DNA from 2 places in the Streptomyces sp. B21-105 genome. Region 1 is predicted to be linked to the other one. Evidence: riboswitches for the same ligand, from Rfam matches in the RefSeq annotation. Region 1 holds a riboswitch; the other holds the start of a gene.

Region 1 (7,584 bases):
CGACATCGAAGCCCTCTCCCGTGAGCGCCACGAACGCGTCCTCCAGGGAGGCTCGTTCGACGGCGAAGCCGCGGACGCGGACGCCCGCCGTCACCAGTGCCGTGTTCAGGTCGGCCGGATCGCGGTCGGGCGGCGGCGCCTCCGCGCTCACCCGGTCCTCGCCGACGACGACATCGGCCGCGCCCTGCTCCTTCAGCACCCGGGCCGCGTCCGCCGGGTCCGGGGTCGTCACGACCAGCCGGCCGCGGGTCCCCGCCGCGAGGTCCGCCACCGGCCCCTGCACGATCAGCCGGCCCTGCGCCATCACCGCCGCGTGGGTGCACACCTGCTCGATCTCGTCGAGCAGGTGAGAGGAGAGGAAGACGGTCGTGCCCTCCGAGGCCAACTGCCGGACCAGCGAACGGATCTCCCGCATGCCCTGCGGATCCAGCCCGTTCGTCGGCTCGTCGAGGACGAGCAGACGGCGCGGCTGCAGCAGGGCGGCCGCAAGCCCGAGACGCTGCTTCATGCCGAGGGAGTACGCCTTCGCCTTCTTGCCCGCGGCGGCCGTCAGCCCCACCCGGTCCAGCGACGCCTCCACCCGCGCACGCCGGGTGCGCGGGTCGGCCGTCGGATCGGCGGCGTCGTACCGCAGCAGGTTGTCCCGGCCGGAGAGGAAGCCGTAGAGGGCGGGCCCCTCGATGAGGGCCCCGACGTACGGCAGCACGATCCGCACGTCCCGCGGCATGGGTCGCCCCAGGACGCGGGCCGTGCCGGCCGTGGGCTCGATGAGCCCCATCAGCATGCGGATGGTGGTCGTCTTGCCGGAGCCGTTGGGCCCGAGGAAGCCGAAGACGCTGCCGGCCGGGACGGTGAGGTCGAGACCGTCCACGGCGAGCTGTCCGCCGCGGTAGCGCTTGGTGAGGCCGCGGGTGCGGATGACGGCCTCGTCGGCATGGACGTCTGCGTCGTCGACGTGGGTGTCAGCGTCGTCGACGACGTCGACGTCGTCCATGGACTTCCTCACTTTTCCGAGTCTGCGGCCTTCACCAGCGCGTCCTTGGTGACCGCACCGACGTAGACCTTGCCGTCGTCCGTCATCAGGGCGTTGATCAGGCGGGTGGAGAAGACGGTCCCCGAGCCGAACTTTCCGCTCACCTTGTCGCCGATGGAACCGAGGAACCCGCCGAGGTCGCCGCCGGCCTCGGCGCCCGAGGGCACGCCCTCACCGCCGGTGCCGAAGACGGCGACCGAGCTCCAGCCCTCGCCGATGACGTCGAGGCCCTCGGGACCGTCCTGGCCGCGCTTGCCCTCGGCGAAGTCGTGGGAGCCGCCGTGCCCGGGCGCCGGCCTGCCTCCCTCGTCACCCTTGCCGGCCTCGTCACCCTTGCCCGCCTCGTCGCCCTCGGTGACCTTCGCACCCTTGGGGGCGGTGAAGTCGAAGGTGGAGGCGGCGGGCTTGGCGAAGGTGACCTGGGTGAACCCGGCGTCCACGACGGCGGCGCCACCGCTCGTCGGAGTCAGCGTGAACTTCAGTGGCAGGCCCGTCTTCGCGTCCACCGCCACGCTGATCGCGCCCACCGTGGACCCGGACTGCTTCGGCTTGATCACCAGCTTGTAGGCGTCGCGGCCGGCGACCTGGGCCGTGCCGTCGACGGTCACGGACGTCGTGTCGTCGACTGCCTTCAAGGCGTCCTCGGTGAGGTCCTTGGGCGTCGCGGGAACGGGGGACTCCGCCTTCTTCCCCGCGCTCTCGTCGACCGTGGAGTGGTAGACCTCGTTGGACCCGCTGTCGTACGCCCACACGTTCTTGCCGTTGTGGATGACGCTGTATTCGGCGGCGTTCTCCAGCAGCGAGAGCTTCTGCCGGTCCGGGCCGTCGGCGGCGACGCGCAACGTGTGCGTGCCGGAGGCGAGTTCGGTGAGCTTGGCGGACGGATCGGCGGCCGAGCCGTCGTCACCCTTGGCCGCCCCCGAGAGGAGACCGCTCTCCAGCCCGCCGAGGTTCGGCAGTCCGAGATCCGTAGTGATCTTCACCGTTCCGGACAACTGCTGTACGTCCGAGGCGGCGATCTTGTCGAGGAGCTGCTGTGCGGTGATCTTCGGCAGGTCGGGGTCGCCGGAGTCGGCGAGCGCCGGAACCAGTCCGATCGTCGCGGCCGCGACACCGATCACGGTGACCGGAACGACGTACCTCACGGCCTTGCGCCGCCCGACGCGCAGGTCGTCGGCCTCCCCGCCGATGGCGTTCCCGCCGGTCATGGTGTCGTCGGATGCCTTCGGTGCCATGTGTCCCTTACCTCCGTCGTCGGCGGCGGCTGGTCCTCACGCTGAGCGTCCCACCCCGAGCCGCCATTCTCACCCGAATCGGTGAGGAGTGGTGTTTTCCGTGGTTCCCATCTGACCAAATCGACTCCTCGGAAGCGTCAACCCGAGGGCTCAACTCCCGTACACCTGCGGTATGACACGGGAACGCCCGGACGCCTGCCGACCCGTAGGGGTACGACGGCTCGACGGTGGCGCGGGTGACACGGCGCACACGAGAACCCGGCAGCCGACGGGCACGGACTCGACAGCCGGACGGCTCAGCAGCTGAGGAGCTCGGGGACTCGGCAGCAGGACGGCTCGGGAGCTCGGCAGGCAGACCGCTCTGGGGGCTCGGCGATGATCAGTGCCGGAACTCGCGGGGAGGGTTCAGCCCGCTCTGTGGACCACCGCGTCGCAGAGCTCCATCAGCGCCGCCTTCGCGTCGCACTCGCGCAGCGGCGCCAGCGCGGCCCGCGCGTCCTTCGCGTACCGCACGGTGTCCCGGCGGGCCTGCTCCAGCGCCGGGTGGGCCCGGAGCGCCTCGATGGCCTCGGCCAGCCGGGCGTCGTCACTCAGGTCGGAGTCCAGCAGCTCGCACAGCGCGACGTCCTCGGGCAGGGACAGGCGCGCGGCCCGCTCCCGCAGTCGCAGCACGGGCAGCGTGGGCACGCCCTCGCGCAGATCGGTGCCGGGCGTCTTGCCGGACTCGTGCGAGTCGGACGCGATGTCCAGCACGTCGTCCGCCAGCTGGAAGGCGACGCCGAGCCGCTCGCCGTACTGCGTCAGCACGTCGACGACCGTCTCGTCGGCGCCCGACATCATCGCGCCGAACCGGCAGGCCACCGCGACCAGCGAACCGGTCTTGCCGCCGAGCACGTCGAGGTAGTGCTCGACCGGGTCCCGTCCGTCCGTGGGCCCCGCCGTCTCCAGGATCTGCCCGGTAACCAGCCGCTCGAACGCCTCCGCCTGCACCCGCACCGCCTCCGGACCGAGATCGGCCAGGATGTGCGAGGCGCGTGCGAAGAGGAAGTCGCCGGTGAGGACGGCCACCGAGTTGCCCCAGCGGGCGTTCGCGCTGGGGACCCCCGCCGCACGGCGGCCTCGTCCATCACGTCGTCGTGGTACAGCGTGGCCAGGTGCGTCAGCTCCACCACCACGGCCGACGGCACGATGCCCGGCGCGTGCCTGTCCCCGAACTGCGCCGCGAGCATCACGAGCAGCGGGCGGAACCGCTTCCCGCCCGCCCGCACCAGGTGCTGGGCGGCTTCCGTGATGAACGGAACCTCACTCTTGGTGGCCTCGAGCAAGCCTTCCTCGACAGCCGCCAATCCGGCCTGGACATCGGCTTCCAGAGCCTGGTCCCGCACGCTCAGCCCGAACGGCCCGACGACGGTCACGAGGGGTCTCCTGTCTGCTGGTGTCTACTGGCGATTACGCGGTTTGTCGATAGGTCGCTGCCATCACTCGAGTCAGCGTATCCGGTCACGTTTCGATCACCGATAGCCCCCACGTCCCCCGGGGGCGAATGCACTCGCCCGCGAGGTGCGCGCATCCGGCCAGACCGTATCCGATCACGTCCGTGACGTTTTTGATCAGCTCATACGAAGAGATATTCATCTGCTTGCCGCGAAGCGCTGAATCATGCTCCACGCCAGGCCGACGCCGACGTCCGGGGGCGACGTCCGGGGGCGACGTCCGGGGGCGACGTCCGGGGCTCGAAAATGGCATGGCCATCCCGCACGGAGGCCGCGGAGGGCCACGAAGGCAGCCCCGCGGGAGGCAGCCCAGGCGCACAGGAGGCGCCGCAGGACGTGTCACTGGATGCGCCCCAGGTGCCACCGGCGACACCGGCGACACCGGCGACACCGCAGGAAGCACGACCCCGACCCGTCCACTCCTCCCGCACCCCATAACAAGCGAGTTGAGGCTAATGCCCGATTCGCCAGCCTTGCGACTCTCCGTGACATGGCTCACTGTCCCGCCGGCGACAGTCGCGCCCCGCCACCCATCGATTCACCGCACTCCTCAAGCGAGTTGACACTTTGCACCCACAAAGGATCAAGTGGCCCATACGGCACAGACCAAGGTCAATAGGGGTCATCTGTGAATCCGACACTTGTTTCGGACATGTGCTCTCGCATACGTTCCGGGCCAGTCGGGCGGACGCCTAATCCTGCCGCCGCCCGTAACACCCACCGAGAAACGCATGGCAGGAGCGGGGGAACCAGGTAAGTCGCCGCATCGCATGGCCCTGACGTTCTGGATATTCGGAGCGTTTCGGGCAATCCGTTGCGGCTTGGGGTGAAGTCGCGGTCTTCAGGACGCGACCGGGCAGCTCCCGCCCGAACCCGACAGCTCACCTCGCAGGCGACGGAGAGGAAAACTCATCATGTCCGCTGCCGCTCAGCGCCCCACCCGCACGTCTCGTCTCGCCCGCAAGCTCGCCATCGCCGGCACCGGAGTCGCCGTACTGGCGCTCCCGCTCATCGGCGCGACCACCGCCTCCGCGGCCACCACGCCGACCGTCGCCACCGCGAGCAGCCTCGGCTACTCCGACAACCTCGACGGCTGGATCCGCGCCTCCCTGCAGGTCATGTCGGAGCACGGCATCCCGGGGACGTACAACGGCATCTACCGCAACGTCATCCGCGAGTCCTCGGGCAACCCCTACGCCATCAACCTCTGGGACTCCAACGCCGCCGCGGGCATCCCGTCCAAGGGCCTGCTGCAGGTCATCGACCCGACCTTCCGCGCGTACCACGTCGAGGGCACCTCCTGGGACTCCTACGACCCGGTCGCGAACATCACCGCCGCCTGCAACTACGCGGCCGCGCGTTACGGCTCCATCGACAACGTCTTCGGCGCCTACTGACCCCCGGGCTCACGGAAACAGTCTTTCGAGGACGACGGCCACGCCGTCGTCCTCGTTCGACGTCGTCACCTCGTCGGCCACCGCCTTGAGTTCGGGATGGGCGTTGGCCATCGCGACACCGCGCGCCGCCCAGTCGAACATCGGGATGTCGTTGGGCATGTCCCCGAAGGCGACGGTGTCCTCGGGCCGCAGCCCGAGGTGTTCCGCGGCCAGCGCCAGCCCCGTCGCCTTGGTGATCCCGCAGGGCTGCAGCTCGACCGTGCCGGGACCCGACATCGTGACCGTGGCGAGCGAGCCGACCACCGAGCGGGCCGTCGCCGCCAACTCGTCGTCGGACAGGGTGGGATGACGCAGCAGCACCTTGCTGATCGGCTCGCACCACAGGTCGTCGCGACGACCGACGCGCAGCGCCGGCAGCGTCGGGTGGGGCATCCGGTACCCCGGCTCGATGAGCGTCAGCCCGTCGACGCCGTCCTGGTCGACCGCCGCGTACAGCTGCCCGACCTCCGCTTCGATCTTGCCCAGCGCGGTCTCGGCCAGCTCCCGGTCCAGGGTCACCGACCACAGCAGCCGGTCCGCGCCGGCGTCGTACAGCTGCGCACCCTGTCCGCACACCGCGAGCCCCCTGCTGTGCAGGCGCTCGAGGAGCGGCCGCACGCGGGGCGCGGGCCGTCCCGTCACCACCAGGTGGCGTGCGCCGGCGGCGGCCACCCGCGCGAGCGCGTCGAGCGACCGGTCGGAGAAGGTGTCGTCGCCGCGGAGCAGCGTTCCGTCCAGGTCTGTGGCGATCAGGGAGTACGCGGTGCGCGCGGCATATGCGGTGGGTGCGGCCATGATCAGAGAATACGGATCTCGTACCCCCCTGGTTCGACGAGAAGCGAACGACGGCCAGGTCCTGCCCTGTTCTGCCAACTCTCCTTGCGGGACTGGTCTTTACCGACCGTCCCGGGACTGGCTCATTGAAGCGGCTTTCTGACCCTTCGCCCGGGGAGCCGACGGCCAAGGGTCTCTGCACCGGCTCGAGATGGCGGGCCGGGCCCCTGCCCCGCCCGTGCACCACCGGGAGTCGGTCCGCCGGATGCGGAGGGCGGCGGGCCTCCCGGGCTGCGGGGCCTGCAGGGCTGCAGGGCTGCAGGGCTGCAGGGCTGCAGGGCTGCAGGGCTGCAGGCCGAAACGCCTCGCCGGCCGGTCCCCCATGTCGCTTTCGCCAGGTCAGCCGTAACGTGTGGCCCGGCTCGCCGCACCCGCGCGACATCCGCCCGGTATCCGGTGGCCACGACATGGCGAGACCGATGAGTGCAGGAAAGAGAGGCAGTACCCCATGCCCCCCTTCGACCTTCCCGAGGGCGATCCCTTCGGCCCGCACAACCTCCCGTACGGCGTGTTCTCCCTCTCGGGCTCCACCGGGCGGACCGTCGGCGTCCGGCTCGGCGAGCACGTGCTGGACGCGGGCGCGGCGGCCCGCGCGCTCGGCTCGCCCCACGCGGAGCTGCTTTCGGCGCCGACCCTGAACCCGCTGCTCGCGGCGGGCCGTGCCGTCTGGTCGCAGGTGCGCCGCACGCTCACGGAGTGGGTCACCGACCCTGCCCACCGCCCCACCGTCGAACCGCTCCTGCATCCCCTGTCGGCGGTGTCCCTGCACCTCCCCTTCGAGGTCGCCGACTACGTCGACTTCTACTCCTCCGAACACCACGCGCGAAACGCCGGCGCGATCTTCCGCCCGGACGCCGGCGACACCCTCCTCGCCAACTGGAAGCACCTGCCGATCGGTTACCACGGCCGCGCCGGCACGGTCGTGGTCTCCGGCACGGACATCGTGCGCCCCTCGGGCCAGCGCAAGGCGCCCTCCGATCCCGCCCCCGTCTTCGGTCCGTCCGTGCGGCTCGACATCGAGGCCGAGGTCGGCTTCGTGGTCGGAGTGCCGTCGAAGCAGGGCAGCCCGGTCGCGCTGGCCGACTACCGCGAGCACGTCTTCGGACTGTGCCTGCTCAACGACTGGTCCGCCCGTGACATCCAGGCCTGGGAGTACGTGCCCCTCGGCCCGTTCCTCGGCAAGTCGTTCGCCACGTCGGTGTCGGCGTGGATCACCCCGCTCGAAGCTCTGGACGAGGCCCGCACCACGCCCCCGGAGCGGACCCACCCCCTCCTGCCCTACCTGGACGACTCCGCCGCCGAACCCGCAGGCTACGACCTGCGCATCTCCGTCGCGGTCAACGGTCACGTCGTCTCCGAGCCGCCCTTCTGCGCCATGTACTGGACGGCCGCCCAGCAACTGGCCCACCTCACGGTCAACGGGGCCTCCCTGCGCACCGGCGATCTGTACGGCTCGGGCACCGTGAGCGGACCGAACCCGGACCAGCTCGGCTCCCTCCTGGAGCTGACCTGGAACGGCCGTGACCCGCTGGAACTCCCCGACGGCAAAAGGG
Region 2 (7,584 bases), 1.4 Mb from region 1:
GTTCTGGTCGAACGTGGTCTCCTGGTGAACCAGGTACGACCGGATCGGATCGCCGCCGACGGCGGCCTCCACCGCCTCGGCCACGAGGGCCGGGTAGTAGCCGCTGCGCTCGATCGCCGCGCGCAGCCCCTGGGTCGTCGTACTGGTCTTGGCCATGGGGTCCATCCTACGGGGACCCACTGACTGCGAGGTGCCGCTCGCGATCGCTTCCGGGGGCCGGGAGCAGGCGCGGGGCGCGTCTTCTCAGCGGTGGGGCCGGCACACCCACGGGGCGAACCGCTGCCCGGGGGGCGCGTCCTCGCGCGCGTACCTGAGCACGTGCTCCCGGACGATCTCGAGCCGCTCCGCGGCCACGAGGCAGGGGGTGGGATCGGGGCCGCCCGCGTCCGCGTCGAACGCGGCCACGACCGGGGGGCGTTCGCCGAGGCGGCGGTCCAGGCTCTCGAGTTCGCCGGGCGTCGGCTCCCGGAACACGGGGTCGTGGAAGGCCGCCGGACAGGCCACGAAGGCGGGGTCGGCGAAGACGAGTTCCAGGCCGTGGTGGTACGCGAGATCCGCGCCGGCCGCCAACCGGAACTCGCCGGGGGTCCAGGCCACGACGTCCCAGTCCCACCAGGACCCCTCGGGCAGGCCGACCGCGGGGTGCCGCACGGCCGCGGGGACCCCGGCCTCCAGCGTCCGCGCCGGCTCTCCCCCGTCCTTCGGCACCCGGGTCCGCCGTGCGTCCACCTCAGTACACCGGCAGGGTCCGCGGACCGAGGTCGTCGCGCGCGGGCGGGGGTGCGAGGCGGACGGACGCGCCGAGGACGCTCAGGCCGTGCGGGGCGACGACCACCGGCTCCAGGGTGACCGCGACGACCTCGGGGTGGTCGTCCACCAGTCGTGAGACGCGCAGCAGCAGCTCCTCCAGGGCCCTGGTGTCGACGGGCGTCGAGCCCCGCCAGCCGAAGAGGAGCGGGGCGGTCCGGATCGAGCGGATCAGCGACGTCGCGTCGCGGTCGGTGACCGGAACCAGTCGGTGCGCCATGTCCCCGAGGAGCTGCGAGGCGGCTCCGGCGAGCCCGAAGGACAGCACGGCCCCCGCCGCCGGGTCGATGACCGCTCGTACCACGGTGTCGACCCCGCGCGGCGCCATCGCCTGGACGACCGGCCGGAGCTCCTGGGGCCGCCCGAAGAGGTCGGTCAACTCGGCGTAGGCCCTGCGCAGTTGCTCCTCGTCGGCCAGGTCGAGACGGACGCCGCCCAGGTCGGCCCGGTGCCGCAGGTGCGGGGCGGTGGCCTTGAGGGCGACGGGGTAGCCGAGATCGGCGGCGGCCCGCGCGGCCTCGTCGGGAGAGGGCGCGGGGATCGCCCTGCGGATGCGGACGCCGTAACGGCCGAGCAGTTCGCCGGTCTCCTCGGCGCCCAGGGTGAGTCCCTGCCCGCGCGTGAGGAGCCCGTCGATCAGCGCGGCGGCGCCCCGCTCGTCGATGTCCTCGTACTCGGGCACCCGGCCCGGGTCCGCCGCCTCGCGCCGCCACTGGGCGTACTTCACGGCCTCCGCGAGGGCGCGGACGGCGCGTTCGGCGGCCGGGTAGGCGGGGATGAGGTGCGCTCCCGCCGGCGCCTCGACGACGGGGGGCTGCAGCTGCCCGGCGTCCTGCGCCGCGACACGCGCGCGTGGGCTCGCGCCCGCGCGCGGTGCGGTGCTCGCAGCGGCGGACAGCGCCGCCGCGAGGCCGCCGAGCTCCACGTGCACCACGAGCACCGGTTTGGCGGGGGCCGCGGCCGCGGCCGAGCGCAGGGCCTCGGCGAGTTCCGCGTCGCCGGGCGAGGTCTCCCCGATCGCCGGGATGGCCGTCACGACCACCGCGTCGCACGTCGCGTCGGCCAGGGCGCGCGTCAGTGCGGCGTGGAAGTCCTCCGCCGTGGCCTCCGTGGTCAGGTCCAGCGGAGGCAGGGGACGCAGCCCCTCCGAGAGGCAGGCGTCGTACGTGAGCAGTCCGAGGGACTCGGAGTTGCCGAGGATCGCGACGCGCGGGCCCGTCGGCAGCGGCTGACGGGCGAGGAGCAGGCCCGTGTCGACCAGTTCGGTGATGGTGTCCACGCGGATCACGCCGGCCTGCCGCAGCAGCGCCGACACCGTCGCGTGCGGCAGCCGCGTGGCCCGTACGGCGTGCCCCTGCGGGGCGGAACCGGCGCCCTGGACGACGACCAGGGGCTTGGCGGCCGCGGTGCGCCGGGCGAGGCGGGTGAACTTGCGCGGGTTGCCGATGGATTCCAGGTACATGAGGGCGACGTCGGTGTCGGGGTCGTCGTACCAGTACTGGAGGACGTCGTTGCCGGAGACGTCCGCGCGGTTGCCGGAGGAGACGAACGTCGACACGCCGGTGACGCCGGTGACCCCGCCGCCGCGCCGGTGCAGCCGGGACAGCAGGGCGATGCCGATGGCCCCGGACTGGGCGAACAGGCCGATCCGGCCCGGCCTCGGCATCTCGGGGGCGAGGGAGGCGTTGAGCCGCACCGCGGGAGAGGTGTTGATGACCCCGAAGGCGTTGGGGCCGATGATCCGCATGCCGTACGCGCGCGCGTGGCGCACGAGCTCGCGCTGCCGCTCGCGCCCGTCGGGGCCGCTCTCGGCATAGCCGGCGGACAGCACGACGAGTCCCTGCACGCCGTGTTCGCCGCATTCGGCGACGGCCGCGGGCACCTGCTCGGCCCGGACGGCGACGACCGCGAGGTCCACGGGCTCCGCGATGTCCCGGATCGAACGGTGGGCGGGCACCCCGTCCAGTTCCTTCAGGTCCTCGGGGAAGGCCTGGTTCACGGCGTGCAGGCGTCCGGTGAACCCGGCCGCCAGGAGGTTGCCGAGGACGCTTCGGCCGACCCCGCCCGGGCCGCGACCGACACCCACGACGGCGACCGAGCCGGGTGTCAGGAGCCGCCGTACGGAGTGCGCCTCGGCGCGCTGTTCCCGCGCGCGCTGCACGGCGAGGGAGCGCTCGGTGGGTTCGAGGTCGAACTCCAGGCGGACGACGCCGTCCTCGAAGCTGCGCTTCTGGGTGTAGCCGGCGTCCGTGAACACCTTGATCATCTTGTTGTTGGCGGGGAGCACCTCGGCGGCGAAGCGGCGGATACCGCGTTCGCGGGCGACGGCCGCGATGTGTTCGAGGAGCGCGGAGGCGACGCCGCGTCCCTGGTGGGCGTCCTGCACGAGGAAGGCCACCTCGGCCTCGTCGGCCGGCGCGGAGGCGGCCATGCCGTCCGGGCCGATGCGGTCGTACCGCACGGTGGCGATGAACTCGCCGCCGACCGTGGCCGCGAGTCCCACCCGGTCCACGAAGTCGTGGTGCGTGAACCGGTGGACGTCCTTCGCGGACAGGCGCGGGTAGGGCGCGAAGAAGCGGTAGTACTTCGACTCGTCCGAGACCTGCTCGTAGAAGCTGACCAGGCGCTGGGCGTCGTCGGCGGTGATGGGGCGCACGCGCGCGGTGCCGCCGTCGCGCAGCACCACGTCGGCCTCCCAGTGGGCGGGGTACTCGTGCCGGTCCGACGCGCTCTGCATGGGGCCCACACTACGGCTCGCTTCCGACAACAGCGCGAGGCAGTCTGGAGGGCGCACGTCGGGTCGAGGCCGCGATCCGACGGCCACATGGTGACGGGACACCCAGGGACCGTCCCTCACACGCTTCACGTGTGGAACACTGGTCTAGACAACCTGAGACACCGAAGGGCAGCATCACATGGCTGAGCGCCGCGTCAACGTCGGCTGGGCCGAGGGCCTCCACGCCCGCCCCGCTTCCATCTTCGTCCGGGCCGCCACGGCCGCAGGCATCCCCGTGACGATCGCCAAGGCCGACGGCAACGCCGTCAACGCGGCCTCCATGCTGGCCGTTCTCGGCCTGGGCGCCCAGGGCGGCGAGGAGATCGTCCTCGCGTCCGACGCCGAGGGCGCGGACGCCGCGCTCGACCGGCTGGCGAAGCTGGTCGCCGAGGGCCTCGAGGAACTTCCCGAGACCGTCTGAGCACCGCTGCATTCCGCGGTGAAGGGCTCGTCCGAATTACCGGGCGAGCCCTTTACATTTCCCGCCGACGGCAGCATGAGTAATCCCCCGTGAATTACCCGAACTTGTATACGGCTCTCGTGTTAATTCCGCAGGCCCGTCATGTTTACGGGACGTTGCGAAGTCCTCACACGGTCGGCGGCCTCGGTTCCCTGGGAAAAGCGCAGCCGGTGCGCGAGCGTCGCGCGCTCGGTGTGCAGCGCCGTGACCGCCCGCGCGCGCTCCCCGTCGCCGCGCGTCACCGCGTCGACGATGACGCCGTGCTCCGCCCAGGACTCCACGGGGTCGGCCGGCGCCTCCACCGCGTACATCCAGGCGATCTTGTGCCGGAGCTGGGTGAGCATCGATGCGAGGGCAGGGCTCCCGCAGGCCTGCGCGAGGGTCTCGTGGAACCAGCACCCCAGGGAGCGCAGATCGTCGCTGTTGCCCCTCCTGGCCCGCTCCTGGCCCAGCCGGACCAGGCCGCGCAACACCTTCAGATGGGCCTCCGTGCGCCGCTGGGCGGCCCGGGACGCGCCGAGCGGCTCCAGCAGCAGCCGCATCTCCAGCAGGTCCGCGGCCTCCTGCTCGGTGGGCTCCGCCACGCACGCGCCCGCGTGCCGCCGGATGACGACGAAGCCCTCGGCCTCCAGGGTGCGCAGCGCCTCACGGACGGGGACGCGCGAGACGCCGTAGCGGCGGGCGAGGAGTTCCTCGGTGAGGCGGCTGCCGCGTTCGTAGACACCCGCGACGATGTCGTCCCGGATGGCCGTGCACACCGAGTGCGCCGGAATTCGCATGACGGACCTCCGCCTTGATCCCCGTGAAACGTCGACGATTGACGCGTGTTCCGTGACTCTATTGCAATGAGCGGGAATTTCCGACGGGGAGCCGGAATCCAGGGATATTTTTTGGACAGCGGGGCCCCGGAAACGGCAAAGCCCCGGCCGAGGGGCCGGGGCCGAACGATCTGTCGCCGTCGGTCGTCAGATGCCGACGCCGTGCTGGCGGAGATAGGTGACCGGATTGATGTCCGAGCCGTACTCGGGGGTCGTGCGGGCCTCGAAGTGCAGATGCGGCCCCGTGACGTTGCCGGTGTCGCCGGACAGGCCGATGCGCTGCCCGGGGGTGACCGTCTGGCCCACCGACACCTCGATGGACGACAGGTGGGCGTACTGCGTGTACGTCCCGTCGTGCATCTTGATCACGATCTGGTTGCCGTAGGCGTCGCCCCAGCCGGCCTCGACCACGGTGCCGGATCCGACCGCGTGCACGGTGGTGCCACGGGCCGCGTGGAAGTCGACGCCGGTGTGGCTCCCGGAGGACCACAGCGAGCTGCTGGCCTGGTAGCCGGTGGAGACATAGGAGGCGGTGATCGGCAGCACGAAGGTGTTGAGGCGCTTGCGCTCGGCCTCACGGGCGGCACGCACGCGTGCCTCGCGCTCCTCCACGGCCTTCTTCGCGGCGGCCTTGCGGGCGGCCTCCTCGAAAGCGGCCTTTTTCTGCGCGGCGACCTGCTCGTCGACCTGGTCGGCCACCGACTCGGCGATGGACTCGCCGGCCGTGACGACGGGGATCAGACCGGTCTGCTCGGGGGTGGGCTGCTCGGCCGCGAGGGCCGGGGTGGAGGCGACGGTGGCCATCACACCGGTGGTGGTGAGCGCCGCCACGCCGACCGCGCGAGCGGTGGAACGCTGCATCCGGCTGGGCCGGCGGTGCTTCCCGGTGGCGCAGGTGAACGCCATGAAGTCAGGGGTGTCCTTTCCTTCCCTCTCGCCTACCGGGTTAGCTGACGGGTTCGGAGCAGGAAGGTCTCCTACGGACCCCCTCGCGTACACGCGGGCGTCCGATTCACCCCAGGGACTGCACAAAGTGGGTCCCCGGCTCCCCTGGCTCGCGCCGTACGGGGACTCGGCGATGACTGTCCGGTGCCGCGGCTGCGGCGCAGTGCCTGACGGACAGCCCGGATGAAGCTAAGCGGCAGGGGGTCCAATCCTCAAACGGATCACGGTTTTTGTAGCGCATCCCACAGGGCAGACAGGCAACCTCCGCCCCAATTCGGACAAACGGCAGCCCTGGTGACGCTCGGTCGACCAGGGCCCCTGTGCGTGCGTGCCGTTGTGCCGCGGCGGTCGGCGACCGGGCGACTACTCGGCGGACACGACCTTCACCTCGCCGATGCCCAGGGCCTCGACCGGTGCCTTGATCTGGGCCGCGTCGCCCACCAGAACCGTCACGAGACGGTCGACCGGGAAGGCGTTCACGGCCGCCGCGGTCGCCTCCACCGTGCCGGTCGCGGCGAGCTGCTGGTACAGCGTCGCCTGGTAGTCGTCGGGCAGGTGCTGTTCGACCTGGTCGGCCAGCGTGCTCGCGACGGCCGCCGCGGTCTCGTACTTCAGCGGCGCCACCCCGACCAGGTTCTGCACGGCGACGTCACGCTCGGCGTCGGTCAGCCCCTCGGCGGCGAGGGTGCGCAGCACCTTCCACAGGTCGTCCAGCGCGGGACCGGTGTTCGGGGTGTCGACGGAACCGCTGATGGCGAGCATCGCGGCGCCCGAGCCGTCCGGCGCGGACCGCAGGACCTGTCCGAAGGCGCGGACGCCGTAGGTGTAGCCCTTCTCCTCACGCAGGACGCGGTCCAGACGGGAGGTGAGGGTGCCGCCGAGGCAGTAGGTGCCGAGCACCTGGGCGGCCCACACGCGGTCGTGCCGGTCTGCGCCGATCCGGCCGATCAGCAGTTGCGTCTGGACGGCCCCCGGGCGGTCCACGATGACGACCCGGCCGGCGTCGTCGGCGGTCACCGGCGGCACGGGGCGGGGCTCGGCGGCGGAGCCCGTCCAGGCGCCCAGGGTGTCGCCCAGGAGCGCGTCCAGGTCGACGCCGGTGAGGTCGCCGACGACCACGGCGGTGGCCGTCGCGGGGCGGACGTGCTTGTCGTAGAAGGCCCGGACGGCCGCGGAGTCGATCTTCTCGACCGTCTCGGCGGTGCCCTGCCGCGGACGCGACATGCGGGCGGTGGCCGGGAACAGCTCCTTGGAGAGCTCCTTGGCCGCGCGCCGGGAGGGGTTGGCCAGCTCGTGCGGGATCTCGTCCAGCCGGTTGCGTACGAGGCGCTCGACCTCGCTGTCGGCGAACGCGGGCGCCCTGAGGGCGTCGGCGAGCAGACCGAGGCCCTTGGTCAGGCGCGAGGCCGGGATCTCGAGGCTGATGCGGACGCCGGGGTGATCGGCATGCGCGTCCAAAGTGGCGCCGCAGCGCTCCAGTTCGGCGGCGAACTCCTCGGCGGAGTGCTTGTCGGTGCCCTCGGAGAAGGCGCGCGCCATGATCGTGGCCACGCCGTCGAGACCGGCCGGTTCGGCGTCCAGCGGGGCGTCGAGCAGGATCTCGACGGCGACGACCTGCTGGCCGGGGCGGTGGCAGTGCAGCACCGTCAGGCCGTTGGCCAGGGCGGTGCGCTCGGGCGCCGGGAACGCCCACGGCTTGGCCTCGCCCGCCCGGGGCTGGGGGTGGAAGTCCATCGTGGCGAGCTCGGTCACCGGGCCGCCTCCTCGTTCTCGTCCTG

The links. A riboswitch is a leader RNA that binds a small molecule or an ion and turns the genes downstream of it on or off. The one in region 1 is predicted to bind cyclic di-AMP.
Region 2: another riboswitch for cyclic di-AMP. It lies ahead of QA802_RS31325 (M23 family metallopeptidase); the one in region 1 lies ahead of QA802_RS24760 (transglycosylase SLT domain-containing protein).

What each region holds. Positions count from the first base shown of each region.
Region 1 is NZ_JARUMJ010000001.1:5,486,567-5,494,150, reverse strand. It holds gene QA802_RS24775 (ABC transporter ATP-binding protein) at 1-994, opposite strand, end outside; gene QA802_RS24780 (ABC transporter permease) at 1-6, opposite strand, end outside; gene QA802_RS24770 (LolA family protein) at 1,003-2,268, opposite strand; partial or broken gene QA802_RS24765 (polyprenyl synthetase family protein) at 2,674-3,683, opposite strand; cyclic di-AMP (ydaO/yuaA leader) riboswitch at 4,470-4,671, shown strand; gene QA802_RS24760 (transglycosylase SLT domain-containing protein) at 4,676-5,158, shown strand; gene QA802_RS24755 (HAD family hydrolase) at 5,168-5,992, opposite strand; gene fahA (fumarylacetoacetase) at 6,480-7,584, shown strand, end outside.
Region 2 is NZ_JARUMJ010000001.1:6,902,542-6,910,125, reverse strand. It holds gene QA802_RS31350 (DUF5998 family protein) at 1-165, opposite strand, end outside; gene QA802_RS31345 (hypothetical protein) at 244-729, opposite strand; gene QA802_RS31340 (bifunctional acetate--CoA ligase family protein/GNAT family N-acetyltransferase) at 731-3,544, opposite strand; gene QA802_RS31335 (HPr family phosphocarrier protein) at 3,723-4,004, shown strand; gene QA802_RS31330 (GntR family transcriptional regulator) at 4,127-4,822, opposite strand; gene QA802_RS31325 (M23 family metallopeptidase) at 5,009-5,767, opposite strand; cyclic di-AMP (ydaO/yuaA leader) riboswitch at 5,782-5,949, opposite strand; gene QA802_RS31320 (M16 family metallopeptidase) at 6,170-7,558, opposite strand; gene QA802_RS31315 (M16 family metallopeptidase) at 7,555-7,584, opposite strand, start outside.